DNA from 2 places in the Synechococcus sp. BDU 130192 genome. Region 1 is predicted to be linked to the other one. Evidence: riboswitches for the same ligand, from Rfam matches in the RefSeq annotation. Region 1 holds a riboswitch; the other holds the start of a gene.
The links. A riboswitch is a leader RNA that binds a small molecule or an ion and turns the genes downstream of it on or off. The one in region 1 is predicted to bind cobalamin.
Positions count from the first base shown of each region.

Region 2: it holds a riboswitch for cobalamin, as region 1 does, so the genes downstream of both, metE (5-methyltetrahydropteroyltriglutamate--homocysteine S-methyltransferase) here and AACT35_RS14190 (TonB-dependent receptor) in region 1, are expected to answer to the same signal.

Region 1 covers NZ_CAWNNO010000060.1:124,418-127,544, reverse strand. Annotated here, with positions in the region: gene AACT35_RS14190 (TonB-dependent receptor) at 1-1,683, opposite strand, end outside; cobalamin riboswitch at 2,049-2,195, opposite strand; gene AACT35_RS14185 (D-alanine--D-alanine ligase family protein) at 2,264-3,127, opposite strand, start outside.
Region 2 covers NZ_CAWNNO010000003.1:70,326-73,452, reverse strand. Annotated here, with positions in the region: partial or broken gene metE (5-methyltetrahydropteroyltriglutamate--homocysteine S-methyltransferase) at 1-1,792, opposite strand, end outside; cobalamin riboswitch at 2,163-2,360, opposite strand; cyclic di-AMP (ydaO/yuaA leader) riboswitch at 2,797-2,960, shown strand; gene ntrB (nitrate ABC transporter permease) at 3,058-3,127, shown strand, end outside.

The sequences.
Region 1 (3,127 bases):
AAAGGCGACCTCATTACCAACCACCGTCGGATCAGCATCGGCAAGAATTTTGGAGTTGTTCCAAGTGTAGTTAGCAAAGGCAGAAAAAGATCGGGACAATTGCAACGTCACCTCTGCTTCTAAACCTTGATTGCGGGCTTTCCGGACATTTTGGGGAGTGAATGTCCCAAGATCAAAAACGATGGCATCATCGAGGGTGTTATTAAAATAAGTCAGCCGCACCAAAGCACGATCCGAAAAACGGTGGTCAACACCCAGATCAAAACTATTCCCCAGTTCCGGCACTAAATCAGGATTGCTAAACCCCGGGAAATAGAGATCCACGGCAGTCGGCACCCGGAAATTGCGGGCATAGTTACCCCGAATGCGAGTTGATTCTCCCACTTGCCAGGCAAACCCTGCGCTGGGTGATGTGACTGAACCATCGGCCAAACTATTAAAGTCCTGGCGCACGCCCAGATTTAAAGCCAGTTCCGGAGCGATATCCAGGCCATAGCGAGCAAAAATTGCCCCTTGACTGAGATTTTCGTCGTAACTAAAGCCAAATACGCCAGGATCTTCTGCTTTTGCAGTCAAATAGCGATAATCAAAACCATAGGTGAGATTTTGGGTTTCATTTAGTTGCCAATTGTGCTGAATCTGGGCACCAAAAGAATTATTCTCATAGCGGGCATCTGTGCCGCCAAATTGAGTATTAAAGAAGCGAAAATCATTTAAGTCAGCAAATAATTTTGTCGTCAACAGAGAATCATCACTATTCCCTAGGCGAGACTCTAAATCCAGCGACAGCAGCCAGTTGTTATCATATTGCGTTGCGTCCGGGCTTGGGAAATCTACACCACTCGGAATTTCTAAATCCTTACTGCTGTAGATGCCGTTGAAGCGCAACCGGTGGCGATCGCCTAACTGATTAACCACCTGGAGATTCACGTTTTGAATATTCGTCGCCGCATTATCCCGGACACCCGACAAACCCCGCGCCGCAATGTCATAGTCAAAATCATTTTCTGCGGCGGTTCGGTCATAGGCCAGTCGCACTGCCTGGGTTTCCGAGCCAAAACTTACCCCAACATTTTGGCGATTGTAGCCAAAGCTCCCCAGATCGACCCCAGTTTCTACTGCAACTGGTTGGTTAAATCCGGGTTGGCGCGTCACAATATTGATCACGCCGCCAATGGCATTGGAACCAAACAGCACCGAACTGCCCCCAGGGATTAATTCAATGCGTTCAACATTATCGGTAGTCAAATTAGACAGATCAAAGTTCCCTGAATCGAAACGATTCAGCGGCCTGCCATCAAGCAAAATTAATGTTTGGGAAGAACTATTAGCCCCCCGAAAAATCTGAGAACTTTGGGCACCGAGGCGAGATCCAGCCGTGCTATCAATAAAAATCCCAGGGAAATATTTCAAGGCTTCGTTGACGGTGCGATACCCTTGGGCTTCAATTTGCTCCCGGTTAATCACATAGGCCGCACGGGTTGCATCTTGAACCGTTTCTTCCTGGCGCGACGGAGCATATACAGGTTGATTTAATAGCTGGTCAATGACCGTTAGTTCAAAATCAACGGTCTCTTGTTCATCATCTAGATCGTTCTCTTCTTGAGCAAAAACAGCGATACTACTACAGAGAAAACAAAGAATAGTAAAGCAAATCGTCTGGGGCGTAAAAAATGACGTCATCTAAGAATATTTTGGGCTAATTTCTAATGTAATGAAGGGAGAATTCGTGAAGCAATGGCAAGACTTTTAAGTCATAAAAAGCCTTGGTCAATAACCTTAAGAAAAGCAAAGCAGTTGAGCGATTAACATATCGTCGATTTTTTTCTGGTTTGCCAAAATCAATGCATTTCTCAACCTCATTGAATGAGGCCAATGCTGATGGAATAACGGGTTAAAGCAATGTTTAAGACAAACTCGCTAACGAGACTGGGTTTGCTGATTGCGGCGATATTGCAGTCTCAGAAGATAGAAATTATGGGCAGCAGAAAAAGACTGGGTGCTAAAAGAAAACATCATCCGTACCTCGCAGATGGGTAATTACTAAAACGTTTACACTTGGCTCGGCGGGCATTCTGACTTAGAAATTGCTGAAAATTTCCTTACAGCTGCGGGACAGCGACGGATTTGCACCGTTCTTTCCCCATTGCTTTTATCGGCTGATCCCCGATAAAACCGAACAGAGTCTAATTATATAGCAGGCGATCGCCCCCAATGTAAATAGATTTATGAAGTCCCCTTGAGCCTTGGGAGAAAAGCACCTTTAGGGATTAAGCAGGGCCGTAATGTGGGGGATAATCTGGGCGTGGTTGGTCAATAAATAATCCAGGCGATCGCTAATCAGCGACAAAATTAAATCCTCGTAGGTCATCCCCTCTTCTGATAGTCCCTGGGCAACCAAGCTGGTGACGTTGGCAGCGGGCCGCTTAAGATCGGGCTTGGGATTGGCCTCTAAAATTTGGATATTTCCCATCGCATCCATCCGGGCATCGATACGAATTAAGGCATTTAAACTAAATTCCCAGTAGACTTGTTGGGCGAGTTTTGCTAGCTTTTTTTTGGCTGAGTCACTATCATCTAAAAAGCGAATTCTTTGGCCTGTAATTGCCTTTTTATCCATCGAGGTAAAAATCTTTTCATCGGCTTCTAAAAGACGCTCTAAAATCGAAAACGTAAAGGGAAATTCTAATTTTTCAAACCGCCCTTGACGATGGCGCACATAGCCACACACAGAGACACAAAATTCGCGCCCGGTTAAGAAGGGTTCAATCAAAGCGGTGTTGTGAGTTTGCTGATGTATGTTGGCGATCGCCTCACCGAGATCCTGGGGCTGATCCACAAAATGAATGTTCAAAGAGGCACGACCAGACACGGGTTTAACCAGAAAACTGCCCTGGTAATCGCCAAAAGTCTGTTGGAAACGAGCGTTGTCCTTGGCAGTAAATTGCCCCTGGGCTGGATGCCAAATCATGAACGGCGCAGTGGGAAAACCGAGCCCTTGCAGTTCCCGTTTAAAGCTGTGTTTATTATCTAAAATCGAGCTATTTAAAGGGTTATGGCCGATATAGGGTACCCCCAACATTTCTAAAATTGCCGGGGTGTGGCAGACGGGATTGTAACCCTGAAC
Region 2 (3,127 bases), on a different contig from region 1:
ACCCTTCCCGTAGGGCTGGTTCATCCACTTGAATAAGGGTCGCTCCAGCCGCTTCTAGGCTCGCTACTTCCTTCCGTAGGGCGAGGGCGATTTGCATTGCCTGGTCACGGCGGGGAATATCAGTGCGGGTAAACGACCAATTGATCATCGTCACTGGCCCAGTGAGCATACCCTTCACTGGTTTGTTCGTTAGGGATTGGGCGACCTGAAACTCTCGCACCGTCATCGGCTGGAGCCATGAAACATCACCATAGATAATCGGTGGCCGCACGCAACGGCTGCCATAGCTCTGTACTCAACCGTGGACTGTAAAGGCAAACCCTTGCAGTTGTTGGCCGAAATATTCCACCATATCGGTGCGCTCAAATTCCCCGTGCACCAGCACATCCAAGCCGATGTCTTCCTGGAGCTTGATGCAATCGACAATGTGCCCATCGATCGCTGCTTGGTAGTCTGTTTGGGAAATCTCCCCTTTTTTGTATTTCACTCGCAACTGACGTACAGCCTTCGTTTGGGGGAAGGAGCCGATGGTTGTGGTGGGCAAGGGAGGCAATTGGATCTGTTTGGCTAAACGGAGGTCATAGGGGAGCGATCGCTGAAAATCTGTTGCAGTCAATTTCTGGATTGCACTCTGCACTGCGACATTTGGCGGATTGAACTGCTTAAAGGTTTGCCACTGCTGCTCAATGGCCATTTGTTGGGTCGTCGTCTCATCACCAGCTAACGTGCGAGCGAGAAAGGTCACCTCCGTCAACTTTTGTTCCGCAAAGCTCAAAACCTGGCGTAAGGGTTCAGGCAACTGGGTTTCTGAGGTGGCATCGTGGGGGACAAACTGCAGTGAGGCGGATGGCTGTACCCGTAAGTTGGGGGCGATCGCCTGTAATTTTTTCAACAATGCCAAGGTGATATCGGGATGAATTTGCCAGATATTACGTCCATCGACGACCCCCGCCCCCAGAATTTTGTCGGTGGGGAATCCTTGGGATATCAGCAGATCTAAGTTGTGACCCCGGGTAAAATCTAAGCTGATCCCTGCCATAGGTAGCTGCGTCACCCAGCCATAGTTCACCCCCAGGTCATCAAAGTAGGTGATTAGCTGTATGGGCAAGCCGACTCCGGCTAGTTGGTGATAAGTCTTCTGCACCGCTGCCTTGAGATCGGTGGCTTGGCTTGTGACCAAAATTGGCTCATGCAGTTGGACTTCCTTTACCCCCAGGGCTTTGAGCTGGCCTAGGAGATCGACATATAGCGGCAGTAACTGATCCAACCAAGCCATCAAATCCCCGTTGTGGCGGCTCAGGGCCAAGAGGGTCACCGGACTGAGGACTACGGGTACGGCGCGATCGCCCAAAACGGCTTGCGATCGCTGCACCATCGCCAAAAATTCCCCAAAGTTTCCCAGGGGTTGCATCTTGTCTTCGATCTCAGGCACCAGGTAGTGGTAGTTAGTGTCGAACCACTTGGTCATTTCCAGCGCGGGTAAAGCATCCCGGCCCCGAGCCATGGCAAAGTAGCGATCAAGCCCGCTCAAACCCTGGAACCGCCGGGGAATCAGCCCCAAACGCACCGTCCAGTCTAGGACATGGTCGTAGAGGGTTTGATCCCCTACGGCAATGCGATCAATGCCCGCCGTTAACTGTGCTTGCCAGGTTTTGACCTCAAGATCCTGCCGTAGGGCCAATAACTCATCTGCGCTAGAAGTTCCGCCCCAAAAAGTTTCTAATGCTTTCTTAAGTTCCCGGCGTTTACCCATGCGAGCATAGCCGAGAGTCATTGTTTGAAATGTCGTCATTATGTATTGTCCTGAATGAATTTGATGCTAAAAAATTGAACGGCAAATTGTTAGGAAGCTTGACCACTAACCTGGGAAAACTAATGCTATGAATGCAGCAAAAAATTACCCCATTTAGGGATTAAACAAACTAAAAAGAAAAAGGCGATCGCCCATTAAATTGAGGCAGCAAAAAACGCCCAGGCCCTGAATCGAAACAGCGCCAATGACCACAACTTAATCGACAAAATCGTTAGGAATATTTTGGCAGTGATGCCTGAGTGGTTTTGAAGACTTGGGGGAGAAGCTTGTTCGAAACGCTTCTATGGCGGCACGTTCTTGAACGTGCCAAGACTAAAACAGTGATCATCCGTACCTCGCAGATGTTTTAGAAGGTGGTTGGCGATCGGCGGGCATTCTGACTTACACAATTTTTAGGGCTTAATTTTAGATTGACCATGACAATGACCCCTAAAATTACAGCGCTAAAACTGGCTTACAGCTGCGGGACAGCGGCAGATTTTCACTGCTCTTTCCCCGTTTCCTCTAGTGGCTGATCCCCACTAGAACCGAAAGTAGATTCTATAATATCATTGAATTCATATTCTTAGTGCTAAAGGCGAATATTCTTCAGACAAATCATAAATTTATGCTGAGGATTGTTGAAAATTAAAAGTGCCAAAAAGAGTCGCTAATTTTAAGGAAATCTCAAAGATAAATCTTGTGGTGACTGTTGCGGCAATAGGGTCAACTCACGAGTGGAAGTCAGGATTTTGGGAATTTTGAAGCAAGCCCAGGAAACGCCCGGTGGGGTCTGGCCACAGGGAAGCCCGTGCTCGATGGAATTGCATGGGCGTTGGATCTGAAGCGCTGGGCCGAAAATCTCCCAGCGATCGCCCCCCAATGGGATATCTCCTGGCAGAGGCAAAGGGAGTTCAGTCCCCTGGGCTTGATTGGATTTTTGATTTTTTGATCCCTACGGTAATTTACAAAGTCCTTGGAGAAATGCTAGCTTATAGGCCAACTGAGTAAGTCAGCTTAGTTCAAGGTTACGAAGCCTTGAAGCGGGGGAACCACCCGTCAACCCAACCGGGAAGACACCGGGGCTTATTTTCTGGGATACATAGAAAAGGGACATCTTCCAGTCCTAGCCCGTCAGCTAACCTCGTCAGCATCGGAAGAAGACTGAAGCACGGCGATCGCACCGTAAATCAGAATTCCCAGACAACGACTGTCAGTTACCAATCACTTCCCTCTATTTACTGTGAAAGGGTAGGTAATTTTGCATGGTTTTATTATCAAGTTTGGCCCGTGGGGTCAGAAAGTTTTTGGTACCACCTTTTTGGCAAGGAAGTC